2 regions of the Paenibacillus lutimineralis genome follow, and region 2 is predicted to be linked to the other one. Evidence: riboswitches for the same ligand, from Rfam matches in the RefSeq annotation. Region 2 holds a riboswitch; the other holds the start of a gene.

Region 1 (7,503 bases), 690 kb from region 2:
CAGCGTCGGATTAGATGGTGTCTCCATATATACAGCTTTCGTATTTGGTCTTAAGGCCGCCTTCACTTGCTCTGGGTCAGTCATATCGACGAAAGTCGTCTCGATATTCATCCGGCTCAGCACATTCGATAACAGTCGATAAGTTCCTCCGTAGACGTCCTCAGTCACAATCAGATGATCTCCCGCCGAGAACAGCATGAAGGTTGTTGATATCGCGGCCATGCCGCTAGCGAATGCAAAGCCCTTCACACCGCCTTCTAATACCGCAATATAATCCTCCAATGCCTGGCGCGTTGGATTCCCTGAGCGGCTATAATCGTATTCCGGAGGATTATAGATATCATGATGATGGAAGGTGGAAGCTTGATAGATCGGTACGCTCGAAGCCCCCGTACTGGGATCCAACTCGCCACCGAAGTGAATCAATTTAGTCTCAAACTTACGATCTTGTTCATCGCCCGAATGGAAGTTACTCATGAATCTCTCCTCCTTCAACCTCGACGCTAGCTGCCTCCAAAGCCTGGCCCAAATCCTCGATCAGATCGTTAACATGCTCAATTCCTACCGAGAATCTCAGCAATCGATCATCAACGCCTACTGCTTCACGAATCTCAAGCGGAATATCGGCATGGGTCTGTACAGCTGGATAAGTCATCAGCGATTCAACACCGCCGAGACTCTCCGCGAAGGTAATCAATTTAAGATGTCGCAGCACTGGCTCAACATAGCGAGCGTCCGTCACTTTGAAGGAGAAGATGCCCGTATTGCCGCTGCTCTGCTGATTTTGAATTTCATAGCCTGGATGGTCTGGTAGAGCTGGGTAGAATACTTCCGCCACCTGTGGATGGTTCTGCAAATATTTAGCGATCGCCAGTGCATTGCTCTGGTGACGATCCATCCGCAGTGCCAGTGTCTTCATACCTCTCATGAGCTGATAGCTATCAGACGGGCTAAGCACAGCGCCCAAGGAATTGTGCAGGAAGAACATCTCGGCAGACAGTTTCTCTCCTTTGGTCACAATAATTCCGGCCAAAACATCATTATGTCCGCCCAAGTATTTCGTCGCGCTATGAACTACAATGTCTGCACCAAGCTCAAGCGGCCTCTGGAAATAAGGCGTAAGCAACGTATTGTCGACGATAGTCAGCAATTGATGCTGCTTTGCCCAACTGCTTACCTTACCGATATCGGTAACCATCATCAATGGATTCGTCGGCGTCTCGATGAATAGAGCCTTTGTATTCGGCTGACGTACGCTCTCCAACTTATCTAGATCATTCGTGTCCACATAGGAGGCCGTTACTCCGAATTTCGCCAATATCCGTTCAAGCAGCCGATATGTACCTCCGTACAAATCAAGCGATACGATCAAGTGATCGCCTTGGGCGAACATCATAAACACCGTCTGCAGTGCCGCCATACCGGAGCTACAGGCAAACCCGGCATCTCCGCATTCCAATTCGGCCGCCGCTTGTTCAAGCACCGCTCGAGTCGGGCTCTTCGTACGAGCATAATCGAATCCCGTGCTCTGTCCGAGACGCGGATGGCGGAACGCCGTTGCTTGATATATTGGATAATTGACCGCTCCCGTCACCGGTTCCTCCACTGAGCCGATTTGTGCCAGCTTACTCTCAATATGCCACTTCTTATCCATGCCAATCTTTCCTCTCATCATTTATATAGATTGTTTAAAAGTCTCCCTTTGATCACGGAGTAATCTGACTTTTTAAACACGGACTTAAATCTCATATACGAAATCTTTCGCCTCATCAATGTTATAAGGTGTCTCTTGATACACATAGTAATTGAGCCAATTGGAGAATAATAAGTTGGCATGCGATCTCCAGGTAGACACCGGCGTTTTGGAAGGATCGTCATTTGGATAATAGTGAAGCGGTAGATCGACCACGAGTCCCTTGGCTACATCACGATCATATTCCCATTTCAAAGAGCTCGGGTCATATTCGGAATGACCAGTTACGAAGATCTGCTTGCCATCCTTGGTGGCTACGAGATAAATACCTGCCTCCTCGGATTCCGCAAGAACTTCCAATTCATCTTTAGCTTCAATATCTGCTCGTAATACGTCCGTATGACGAGAATGTGGCACCTGGAACACTTCATCGAAACCGCGCAGCAGCTTCACATGAGGCTTATTCACCGTATGAGGGAATACGCCGAAGCATTTCTGGTCCAGAGGAATTTTTCGTACGCCATAATGATGATACAAACCGGCTTGTGAAGCCCAACATATATGCAGGGTCGAAGTAACGTGGGTCTTGCTCCAATCGAATATCTCCTGCAATTCCTTCCAGTAGTTCACTTCTTCGAATTCGAGCTGTTCGACCGGAGCACCTGTAATAATCAGACCGTCAAAGCGGCGATGCCTGATTTCATCAAAAGTTTTATAGAACATTTCCAGATGCTCCGCCGATGTATTCTTCGACGTATGGGAGCTTGGATGCAAGAGCACGATATCGACCTGCAACGGTGTATTTCCGAGCAAGCGTAGTATTTGTGTCTCCGTTGTTTCTTTTGTTGGCATAAGATTTAGTATCGCAATGCGGAGTGGCCGAATATCCTGACGATATGCCCGACTTTCATCCATCACAAAAATGTTCTCTTGATTCAGTACTTCCTTGGCCGGCAAATAATCCGGGATCTTGATTGGCATAATGTTCCCACTCCTCATTTCATGGATTTGAATACAAATCATCTGTCATCTCAAAGAGGAAGTTCGAAAATCCGCTTTTGATCACGAAGTGGATCAAGAAGTAACTCTGCATCGAATCTTGAATTCAGCCGGGTCTAAGCGAATGCTTACGAAGTCATGTTTCCTCCGGAAACATCTCAGGTGCTCACGTACAAAATACGTACGCTCCGCGCCTCAGACCCTAGCTTCACCCAACCTTCTCGGTGCTGAAAACCGGATTTTTTGAACACTCATTTAATAGCTGGAGATACAACAAATGGCCTCACTCGTATAAATCGAGAAAGGCCATTGATATCTGACTGAATATACCTCTCTCATCTCTCAGAGATCATACGCCGACAGGGCATCTGATCCTGCAAGAATTAGCACCGTGCAAAATTCGCCGGTTGCCGGGTATCATCGGGCTAGTCCCTCCACCTACTCTTGATAAGAAAAAATGTATTTTGTATTCAATTGTTTTAAATTTGAATTTACTGATCTCATTATACATCATTTCTGCATTTTCACAAGACTTTCATTTCTTTTGGTTTATTAGCCTCTAACCCCAGCTCGAAATGAACATTTTTCCTTAAAAAAGTTCCAGAAGGCCAGTTTTCAGCACCGAAAGGTTGAATGTGAAATTCTATATCACAAGAAAACCAACCTTTAAATCGCGGTCGCTCATCCTTGAATAGCCTCGTTTGAGGTTTTCTTATCAAAGGCGGACTTTTTGAACAACCTCTTGAAACATTTGATGGCACAGCGTTATACTAGACAAGTGTTTTAAAATTCAGGAACAAAGAGGTGAAAAATCCGAGATGGAAGGCGACCCGAGTCCGCAGAGTTATAGGATACAACCGCATAGGAAAAACGGTCAGCAGGCGACCTGTGGATTTAGCGCGGGCACTTTCTTGTCACGGAGCTATATGTAGTGGCGCCTCTTTCGCATGTCTGCCTCAACTGACGCTGTCTTTTCCTGTGCTCGAACCTTAAAGAGAGCATACCTGACGTAATAGCCAGGAAAAGGGAGTGAACTTAATATGAAAATTCGTCATGTCAAGGAAGGTGTATTCACACCAATAGAGGACGTGGAAATTACGACAACCCCTCCGGAGGAAGGGTTCTATTGGATTGATGCAGATGCCGAGGATCTCGCTCTGCTTCAGCCTCTATTCTCATTGCATGATCTGGCAGTGGAAGACTGCCTGTCTGAAGAAGAACAGCGGCCAAAGATTGAAACCTATGAGAATCACTATTTCATCGTTGTGAACAGTATCCGTTACGATGATGAGGAAATTTTCCTGCGTGCACTGAACGTTTTTCTTGGACGGCATTATATCATTACAGTTACCAAGCAGAAAATCAATGAACTTCGCGCAGTCAAGCCGCTTCTTTGGGAGCAGGAGGTTAGTTCGCCAGACTGGTTCCTCTATCTGCTGATCGACCTTGTCGTTGACAACTACTTTACCGTTGGCGACCGGATTGAAGTGAAGATTGAGAATTTGGAAGAAGATATACTGATGCATACGAAGCGCTCGCACCTGAATGAAATTATCGGTCTACGAAGCGAAATACTATGGCTGAAGAAAGTCCTTGGCCCGCAAAAAGAAGTTATTAACATTTTAAATAAAAAAGATTTGCGCCTGATCGATGATCAATTGCAAAAATACTTTAGCGATATCTATGAGAACGCGGTAAAAATCGCCGAAAACTTTGATACGTTTCGCGAACTGGTCGGAAACTTAAGAGAAGCCTATCAGGCTTCGATCGCTAACCGGGCGAACGAAATCATGCGCGTGTTTACGGCAATTACGACGATCTTCATCCCTCTAACCCTAATAACGGGTATTTACGGAATGAACTTCGACAATATGCCTGAGCTGCATTGGAGATACAGCTACTATGTTGTCCTTGGCATTATGGCCATACTTGGGGCAGGGATGTTCTATCTCTTCCGCAAGCGGGACTGGATTTGAACAGATAGCGAGGAATATTCACCATCGGGTCTTCCCTTGATGGATATTCCTCGCTTTTTCTTGCAGGGCAATCTATAATTACGAGTCCAACTACCTCTATACCGCTTTCCGAACCGAACCCGCATTGCGTCTGAAAGAGAGACGAATCAGTCTTAGACGCTCATATAGCAGATCCACTTGACTGTCCTCTGTAGCCTCTGCTCCAAACACACGCAATAACACCGGCTTAAGGAGATTATCACCTAGCTCTTCGAACGCTTGCCATACTGCCACTTGCTCTTGCTCAGGCATACTCTGAAGCTCTAGCTTGATCAGATCATCCATCTGATAGCCGTCCTTCTCCAGACTCTCAAGCAGTTCTAACGCCTCCCTGCGTTCGAGTCCGCTATGAAGACAGATATCGCTGATATTCTGTCCTTCTGCCAAGCATTCCAGCACTTTGCGACGCAGGCTGAACTTCTCCATCTCAGCACGGTATTTAGCCTCCTTCTGCTTGTATACCCAGGATCGGAAGACTTCATCATCAATCCTCTCCTCCACCCAATCGAGTGGGAACGCTCGAGGTTGTTCACGAACCTTCGACAGCTCTACTAGCTCGGCTCCATATTCATTCGCCTTATTCTCGCCAACACCAGGAAGCTGCAATAATTCTTCCTTGCTATGCGGACAAAACACACTAATCAGCTTAAGCAGACGATTGCTAGCAATCAAGTAAGGGGCTTTGCGTTCCATGGATGCCTTCCTTCTACGCCAAGAGGCCAGTTCAGCATAAAATTCCTCATTAGGATGCAGTTCACTGTAACAGATCAGCCTCTGTGCGACCATTCCCCGACCCTGCGCAATATCCCGCTCATCCCATATGCCATCGATAATCGGCCTGAAGCCTTCACTCAGCTTGGCAGCCAGACGATGACGATATACGAGCAGCATTTCCGACCACGATGCCCCTTCGAACCAGATCGTCTCCCGCTGACCTTCCGACTCCAGCTCATTCCAGCCCATATGCCATATACCTTCATCTTCGCCAATCCAAATCTGTGCCTCAATCGTCCTGTCCTCCAGGGTCTTTCTCTCCAAGCTGTTCAAAAATACGATCCGCATTCTTCTATTTCGCCTCCTCTATGTTTTCAGCAACGCTATAGGGCGCTAACAACGACAAAAAGCACCCCCCTGCCATAGCAAGAGAGGTGCTTCCCCTAAACGTATACTGTTATTCCTAATTGTACCATTTTATAAAGTACTGTCAACGATGAATGCTGTTTTCCCACAAATGCCATTTTTTCAGATATAATGACAAAAGACATTGCATTTTAAGGAGGGCTATACTATGACTGGCTCAAATGATCTTGATTTCTTATCCGATAGCACTGAGAGCACTTCAACAAGATTTGTAACCTTCATCGGACATTCATTGAAGCGCTTTGATCTTGCTGTAACGACAACGAACCGCTTCTACGGTAAGAAGCTTGTTACCGATTTACAAAATGGACGTACGGCCATCCTTGGCACCGATGACCTCGAAGAGGAAGGCTACCTAGAGCATATCTTCTCTCTCGAAGAACAAGAAGGCGAGGACATGCGCAGTTTCCTGTATCAAGTCGTAGGGGACCCTTATTTTACGGATTAAGCATCAAATCAACGTTACAATAACAAATAATAGGCCCCCATTCACTCTGAACGGGGGCTGGTGACTGCAAGCATTCAACTGCCATATAAATCGCCGTCAGCAGCGTCTGTGTTCTGCCTGGTATGTTGTGTCTATCTTGCTACCGCCAATCCCATCCATGAAGAGACGCTCGCCATTTCGAGCTCTTCAAATTTGGATACAACAAGCGCCGGGTTCAACTCGAAGCAGCAGGCCTCAACCGTACACTCCAATTCTACGTCACAGCGGATTTCGGCAAGCTGTCTTGAGAGATGGAGCATATCCAGATCATTCTCGATTTTCGTGCGAACCGACTTGGACAGCCCGTCCAGATTGGACAAAATACCGTCCACAGAGCCATATTCTTGGACCAACTTCATCGCAGTCTTCTCTCCGATCCCGCGAACACCAGGATAATTGTCGCTTGGGTCGCCCATCAAGCCTTTCATATCGATAATCTGTGCCGGTTTTAACTGCTTCTCCTCCATCAGACTCTCCGGCGTATATACCATATAATTGCCATGGCCTTTTTTCATAATGATTACGCTGGTTCGATCAGTCACAAGCTGAAGCATATCATGATCACCAGTCAGGACGAACACTTCCATGTCCTCGCTGAATTTGACGGACAGCGATCCGATGCAGTCATCCGCCTCAAACCCAGGCGAACTGACATTAGGAATACCCAAGCTATCCATCACTTCGCGAATCACACTGAACTGTGGAATTAGCTCATCAGGGGCATCCGAACGGTTACCTTTATAGGCTGAGAACTGCTCGGTACGAAAGGTCTTACTACCTAGATCCCAGCAACAAGCAATGTGGGTTGGCCCGAACTTCTGCACAACATCCCAGAAATAACGCATAAATCCATAGACGGCATTGGTCGGCAGACCCTCTTTGGTGCGCCGAATATATCCGGTTGCAGCCGAAGCATAGAAAGCCCGGAACATCAATGCCATCCCATCAACTAACAATAAACGCTGTTTTGTTTGTTCCATAATCGTAAACAAGCTCCCCTATTAAAATCTATTTGTCTCCCCACGACTGTTCATAGCTATCCTCTTTAAAGCCTACGGTAACTTTATGTCCGTCCGTTACAAGCGGTCGTTTAATCAGCATACCATTAGAGACGAGTAACTGGATCGCCTCTTCGCGTGATAAACCTGGCAGCTTGTCCTTAAGCCCTA
Region 2 (7,503 bases):
TCAATCCAGCGAGCGATATTTATACGGCAAGTGAGGTGCGTCAGCACCATCTTGTCTATAGTCTGCCGATCGTGATTGATGCTCGTATAAAGCCCGGATATCCGGATGAATTGTTCCCTCCGGAGGATATTGTAAAATTAGTGGACGAGCGCTGGAAAAGCTATTTTGTATAATTGGGGAATAGAACTTTGTCGCTAACAGTGTGTTCAAAAAGACCGATTTTCAGCACCGCTTTTGCTTCCGATGTGCGTTTTTCAAAACGCTTCAGTCGGATGATGCTAGGGTGCGGACTTTTTGAACAACTTCTAGCAGGAAGCGAGGAATGAACATGCTGCGTAGCTTACTTGGGGAGCCACCCAGACAACCGGAGGAGAGACTGGACAAGGCGCATAAGGCGATGAAGGAGACCATTCGTATACTGCGTCATGAAATCGAGCTTAAACATGATCCGACGCATGATTATCGTAAGCTTGAGATTTGGATTCTGGGATTGATCTCATCGCTCAATGAACTGGAGGAGTGCTTGTTCGCCTCAAGTCTGTTCCGTAAGAAGGTTACGCATGATTCGGTAGAAGACATGGAACCTGCTGAGCGAGAGGATTATGCACGATACGTATTTTTCTACAAAGACGGATTTATACGTGTATTTGCAGTTCTAGACAAGTTGGGAACTGTGCTTAACGAGTTGTTCGATATGAAGATGGCTAAGATTAAGCCTCATTTCTCGTTCTTCACGGTGCTGCGTCAGCTTCAGCTCATTCCGAAGCATGCTGAATTGGGTAAAGACCTAAACATCATCAAAAATCAATATCGCGAAGCGCTATCTGAACTTAGACGTCGTCGCAACACGGAGATCCATTACATGAATTCAGAATTGCGTGACGATCTATGGCAACGGCACCAAGCCTTGTTCGGTAAAATCGAGCTGGAGAATTTGGACCTGCATATCCGCGATCTGGAGCAAGGCTATCAAATGGTGTGTGAGACGCTTGAGGCGGTATTTGTCTACACAAATCAAAGATGGAAGCAGCTGGCTGGGAGATAAAATACGTGGTGTGACGCGGAAAATGTGAACTGTGTCAAATTTCCTTTGACAAACTGTGAGAATGTTACTATACTCAGAATAGTTTCAGAAACTTAAATTAATAATTTCATAAATATTTCTTATCTAGAGTGGTGGAGGGAAAGGCCCGATGAAGCCCGGCAACCGATTTATCCGATGTTTGGTACGATACCAGAATCGATAAATGTCATGGTGCTAATTCCTTCAAAGTCTGTTTGCTTACAGCGGACAGGGCTTTGACAGATGAGAAGGCATTGTCTTTACGTAAAGAGAGCCCTTTGAATCTGTGTAGGGGCTCTTTTCTTATATTTTCTGGAAGATTCATGATTAACAGTGGTGAGAAGAGCGGTCAATCCGCAGTCCACCATTGTAGTGGGGGGCAATTCGCTATGATTGAACTCAAGCAGCTAACGAAGACATATGGCGACAAAAAGAAGAAAACAACTGCCTTATCCGGGCTTAATCTATCCGTTGGTAAAGGTGAAATATTTGGTGTGATCGGTCATTCCGGCGCAGGAAAGAGTACGCTAATCCGCTGTATCAATCTGCTGGAGCGTCCGACGGAAGGCGAAATTTGGGTCGGCGGTGTGGAGCTAACAAGGCTTAACAAGCGGGATTTGCAGGAGAAGCGGCGAAAGATTGGCATGATTTTCCAACATTTTAACTTGCTCTCTTCGGCAACGGTATTCGATAATATTGCATTTCCGCTGACACTGATTCATACACCGAAGCAAGAAATTGAGAAGAAGGTCAGTGAGCTGCTTGAGCTGGTCGGTCTTCAGGAACATCGTAATAAGTATCCATCTCAGTTGTCGGGTGGTCAGAAGCAGCGTGTCGGCATTGCCCGGGCGCTAGCCAGTGATCCAGATGTACTGCTCTGCGATGAGGCGACATCCGCACTTGACCCGCAGACAACGGATTCTATTCTCAAGCTGCTACTGGACATTAACAAGAAATTTGGCTTAACGATTATGCTAATTACCCATGAGATGCATGTCATCCAGAGCATCTGCGACCGTGTTGCTGTTATTCATGCGGGCGGCATCGTCGAAGAGGGGCCGGTTGCAGAAGTATTTCTGAAGCCGAAGCATCCTGTGACGAAGGAATTCATTGATCGCGATGCCCAAGGAGAGGAAGGCTTCAAGCTGGCGGCGGCCTCGCTAACAAGCGGATCTAAGCTGGCAAGGATCACTTTCCTCGGTACGAAGACCTATGAGTCGATTATGTCACAAGTGGTGCGCGAGACTGGCGTTAACTTCGCTATCTTGCAGGGCACGATATCGACGATCAAGGATACGCCATACGGGAAACTGACAGTATCCTTCGAAGGCAGCAATGATGATGTTAACCGTACAATAGCACTGTTAAGAGAGCGCGAGCTTGATGTGGAGGTGATGGAGTGATGTGGGGTCTTGATTTCTCGAAGATTGATTGGTCGGAGATGGGAACGGCTTCGGTGGATACGCTGCAGATGATGCTATATTCAACCTTGTTTACGCTAGTTATTGGCTTACCGCTGGGGGTACTGTTATATGTTTCCTCGCGTTCCAATTCCACGGTATTGCAATGGGTATACAGAGTCATGTCATTTATCGTTAACATTATCCGTTCGGTACCGTTCATCATTCTGATCGTTGCTCTAATCCCGCTAACCCGTGCCATTGTCGGAGTCTCCTCCGGTGTGCAAGGGACGATTCCTCCGCTCGTGATCGCTGCTGCTCCGTTCTTCGCTCGTCTCGTTGAGACGGCACTGCGCGAAGTGGATCGCGGTGTGATCGAAGCTTCGCAGGCGATGGGGGCGACCCCGTTCCAGGTTATCCGCAAGGTGCTGTTGCCGGAATCATTGCCTGGGCTGCTCGCAGGGATCACGATCACGATAGTCACCCTCGTCTCTTATACCGCGATGTCAGGAATGATTGGCGGTGGTGGCCTGGGGGATCTGGCTATCAGGTATGGTTACTACCGTTATGAGAAGGAAGTTATGATTGTTTCGGTTATTTTCATGGTTATTTTGGTACAGGTGCTGCAAATGCTGGGCGACCGGCTGGTCATTTATTTTACGAGGAAATAAGGAATTACAAAATATATAAGCTGTCCTGTCCTTATTCAAATTTAATTATTAGGAGGTCATACTGTATGAAGAAGTGGAGTCTTACCCTGTTAACGCTTGTGTTGGTGTTGGTGGTATCTGCTTGCGGAAGCAACGGAGACAAGGGAGCGAATAATACGGCGGGCAATAGCAGTGCTGCCGGAAGCGAGAATACGCAGACTGATAAGCCTGTGAAGCTGGTTGTTGGGGCGACTTCGCCTCATGCGGACATTCTTAAGCATATTGCTCCAGCGCTGAAGGAAGAAGGCATTGAGCTTGAAGTCAAGGAATTCTCTGACTATGTACAGCCGAACGTGCAAGTATTCGAGAAGCAGTTGGATGCGAACTACTTCCAACATCAGCCTTATCTTGACGAACAGAACAAACAGAACAACTTCGACCTGGTATCTGTCGTAGGTGTGCATGTTGAACCATTTGGTGCATATTCGAAGAAAATTAAGTCCAAGGATGAAATTGCAGACGGTGCTACGATTGCAATTCCTAATGATGCAACAAACGGCGGACGCGCGCTGCTCTTGCTCGAGAAGCAAGGTCTGGTCAAGCTGAACCCGGATGCTGGAGTTACAGCTACTTCCAAAGATATTACAGAAAATCCGAAGAACCTGAAGTTCAAAGAGGTGGATGCAGCAATGCTGCCACGTCAATTGGATGAGGTTGACCTGGCTCTGATCAATACGAACTATGCGCTTAAGGCTGATCTAAATCCAATGACTGACGCTCTGTTCATCGAGGACAAAGATTCTCCTTATACGAACATTCTCGTTTCCCGTCCAGACAATAAGGATTCCGATGCAATCCAGAAGCTGGCCAAGGCGCTGACTTCCGATGATACTAAGAAATTTATCGAGGATACGTATAAAGGTGCACTCGTACCTGTATTTTAATAAGAAACTAGTACATGTCAATAAGCGCTTCAGTAGCCGCTAAATCGAAAAAGATAATTGCAGAAATACACTTATTGAACAGAAATTCTCTTGTATTCAGAAAATAGCTGCGTATACGCAGCTATTTTCTTATTTAGGTTTCGATATTAAGAAATATCAATCAAATAAGTGTATAAAAGCAGTTATATGCAAAATTTTTCTCATAATAGCTGAATTAGTTGTATATAAGCACTTATTTTCAGTTTAGGGAGTTTATGAAAAAGAAACCAATCCTTCGCGGACAATCAAAGTCCGCATGGATTGGTTTCTTTCTATTTGTACGGCTATTTATTAAATCTCGTACCACTTAATCTCGTTCGCATCCAGCTGGAGCTCGAAGCTGGAACCATCTCCACGATAGACGGTGGTCTGCTGCGGCTCATAGGTGTTATTAACTACGCAGTATTTGCCGTTCTTCACATAAGCATGAACTTCGACATTGTAGTTATCGCTGAACCAGCAATGCAGCTCATCCTCGCCATGGGCGCTCCACAGAATGGCGCGATACAGCAGCCGGCTGTTCTCGAAGCTGTAAGGAAGGCCGCTGATGTATACTCCACGTCCCCGGCCAAACTCATTTATGGCAAGCTGCACTTCTTTGTCAATATGGCGCAGTACGGTCGTTCCTTCAAGGGCGAACACATTTTTCTTGCCCTCGCCAAAATCGATCAGCTTATGTCCTTGGTCATCGATTTTGCAATCGGTGGTAATGAAATGATCATGCTCGGTCCAATTATATTTATCATAGCCCAGTGTGAAGCCTCGTTCCTGCTCTACACCAAGAATATTGGTCAGCTGGAAGTAGCGCCCATTGGCCTGGTGAGCTGCAGGCTCACCAACGCCGATGAAGCCGCCGCCTTCATGCACGAATTTCTTAATAGCGATAGCGATGTCCGAGTCTAGCCACCAGTCGCCGCCTGTATAAGCGGTATCGCCATCTCCAACATTGAGAATAACATCGATATCCCCTAAGATGGACGGGTTTTGCTTGATATCTTCGAAGCTGATGAATCTCACGTCAAATGGAGCACCGGAGAGCGTCTCAATAATGCCGGCATAGCTGTAGTTAGGCTTGTAGTAGAGGGCATGGTGAACCATATGATTGCCCCAGGCTCTCATCTTGCCCCAGCAATTGAGTACAGCTACCGTCTTCACGCAATAAGGCGTTGTTCCTTGAACATTGTCATACAACGTCCGGAATTCATCGCAGACGCTCTCCACATAATCAACGAATTCAGGAAAATCGAGCGCTAGCTTCAGATAACCGCCATAGCCGATCCGGTCGATTGGTTTGCGTAGAATGGCGCGGCGGGCCGTTACCCAGTTCACTTTGGCTTCTCGTACCGGGTCTCCACCTTCATGGAAGGTGTCCGGGAAGAAGTAGGGTAGGAACCGTCCTTCTGTATATTTTACACCGGGAATATCGCTAATTAGGCGCAGGGTCGAGCCGTTGCCCACACTGCCAACAACCGCATCCAACCCAATCGAGGCGAATTCCTCCATGAACGGCTCAGTGCCGATCCAATGATCGCCGAGGAACATCATCGCTTCCTTACCGCATTCATGGACAATATCGACCATCTCCTTGGCCAGTTTGGCAACTTCACGCCGCTGGAAGGCCTGGAAATCACGGAACTCCTTGGAGGGAATCCGGTACATATTGTTGAAATAACCTTGATCGATGATAAATTCGGGCCGGAATGTATAGCCGACTTCCTGCTCGAATTGCTCAAGAATATAGGGGCTGACCGAAGCGGAATAGCCGTACCAATCCACATATTTCTCTCGAGCCAGCTCATCGAAGATAAGCGTAAATTGATGGAAGAATGTTGTGAATCGGATCACATTGACATAAGGATGCTCCTCTATAAATTTGCGAATCCGCTCCATCGTAAATTTATGCGTCTTGGGCTGTCTGACATCGAAAGTGACTTGATGCTCTACGTCTTTCCAGTCATTAACGACGGAATTGTACATGTGAACCGGATCCCACATGATATATGCGAGGAAGCTTACTGTATAGTCATGGTACGGTACGGCCTCAATCGTCACGCTCTCCGTTGCTGGATCATAGCTCCACTGTGCGGTCGGCACGACTTCGCCACTTGTACGATCCATAACTTCCCACCAGCGTGTAATATCATCACGATCATTCACCTTGAGCATATCTGGATAGAGGCCCTTCATCAGCGGAATAGACAGCTCTGCGCTTGAGGCCGTATGGAATGGGGTCATTAAGTACATTTGCTGGATCTCATCCGGATTCGCCAGCGCCCATTCATTATCTTTTCGGGTCGTATAGTAAGTAGAATAGACTTTGGCCCCAATCTCGCTGAGCTCAGACGGGAAGTCGGTGCCGTCGCAGTCCCGTATAGCATCGGCGCCCCAGCGCTTCATAATTTCATGGGTTTGTGAGATGACGTCCAGATCTGTTGGAATCGTGACACGGCCTTGTCTGTTAGCCATAGAGAATCACTCCTATTTATATTGTCGATTATAGAACCACAGCAGGCCAACCAGCAGGCCAAGCCCGATTAGCATCGTACTTAGCCCGGCGGGACCAATACTCTTCTGGCCGGTGATGACCAGGGTCATGGCGATAATAAAAACGATCAGCATGAGTAAATAACGTAGCATCGTTCTCGGAGAATCGTTCATCATGGCACCTTACCCTTTCAGCCCGCCCATAGTCATGCCTTGGGTGAGCTTTTTTTGTACAAGCATATAGAGGATCAGGGTCGGCAGCATAACCAGCACCAGACCCGCATACATCTGGCCGTATTGGACGGCGGATTTCTGAGCGGCCATCAGGTTCATCAAACCTACAGGCAGCGTTCTTAGCCCCGGTTTGGTCAGCAAAGTCATCGAGATAATATACTCGTTCCAGAACGAGAGGAAGTTGAACAGAATGACGGTAACAATGCTTGGCTTGGCCATTGGCATAATGACCTGAACCATCGTACGGAAATAACCGGCACCATCCACGGAAGCAGCTTCTTCATATTCCTTAGGTAATGTCTTGAAATACCCCGATAGCAGGTAGATCGTAAAGGGCAGAGCCATTGCGGCATAGACGAGCGCCAGAATGAACAGATTGTTGAGGAGGAAGGGCTGCCCGAGAAGGCTGCGCAGCGATTTATCCCCATTGTTGAGCATCAAAAAGATCGGAACGACGATATAGTTAATGTTGATAAATAAACCAGCCATAAATAGCATGTTCCAGAAGCTGCTGCTTCTGAACTTGTATCTTGCCAGCACATAGGCTGCCGGCAAGGCTATGACGAGCAGCAAAACAAGGGCAATCGCTGTCGTAACCACGGAGTTGAGCATGTAGCTGCCCATCTTCGCCTTCTGCCAGGCATCCGCAAAGTTCTGAAGATGGAATCCTTCCGGGAGAGCCCAAGGGC

Evidence for each region. Region 2 has a riboswitch for S-adenosylmethionine ahead of EI981_RS23825 (methionine ABC transporter ATP-binding protein). Riboswitches for the same ligand answer to the same signal wherever they lie in the genome.
Region 1: another riboswitch for S-adenosylmethionine. It lies ahead of metA (homoserine O-acetyltransferase MetA); the one in region 2 lies ahead of EI981_RS23825 (methionine ABC transporter ATP-binding protein).

What each region holds. Positions count from the first base shown of each region.
Region 1 covers NZ_CP034346.1:4,691,025-4,698,527, forward strand. The annotation lists gene EI981_RS20940 (trans-sulfuration enzyme family protein) at 1-477, opposite strand, end outside; gene EI981_RS20945 (PLP-dependent transferase) at 470-1,654, opposite strand; gene metA (homoserine O-acetyltransferase MetA) at 1,739-2,674, opposite strand; SAM riboswitch class I at 3,025-3,146, opposite strand; gene corA (magnesium/cobalt transporter CorA) at 3,733-4,668, shown strand; gene EI981_RS20960 (HRDC domain-containing protein) at 4,765-5,769, opposite strand; gene EI981_RS20965 (DUF3055 domain-containing protein) at 5,996-6,295, shown strand; gene EI981_RS20970 (5'-3' exonuclease) at 6,427-7,317, opposite strand; gene EI981_RS20975 (arsenate reductase family protein) at 7,343-7,503, opposite strand, start outside.
Region 2 covers NZ_CP034346.1:5,378,678-5,386,180, reverse strand. The annotation lists partial or broken gene EI981_RS23835 (UbiD family decarboxylase) at 1-173, shown strand, start outside; gene EI981_RS23830 (Cthe_2314 family HEPN domain-containing protein) at 329-1,045, shown strand; SAM riboswitch class I at 1,162-1,313, shown strand; gene EI981_RS23825 (methionine ABC transporter ATP-binding protein) at 1,453-2,466, shown strand; gene EI981_RS23820 (methionine ABC transporter permease) at 2,466-3,134, shown strand; gene EI981_RS23815 (MetQ/NlpA family ABC transporter substrate-binding protein) at 3,200-4,057, shown strand; gene gnpA (1,3-beta-galactosyl-N-acetylhexosamine phosphorylase) at 4,388-6,562, opposite strand; gene EI981_RS23805 (DUF6903 family protein) at 6,575-6,754, opposite strand; gene EI981_RS23800 (carbohydrate ABC transporter permease) at 6,764-7,503, opposite strand, start outside.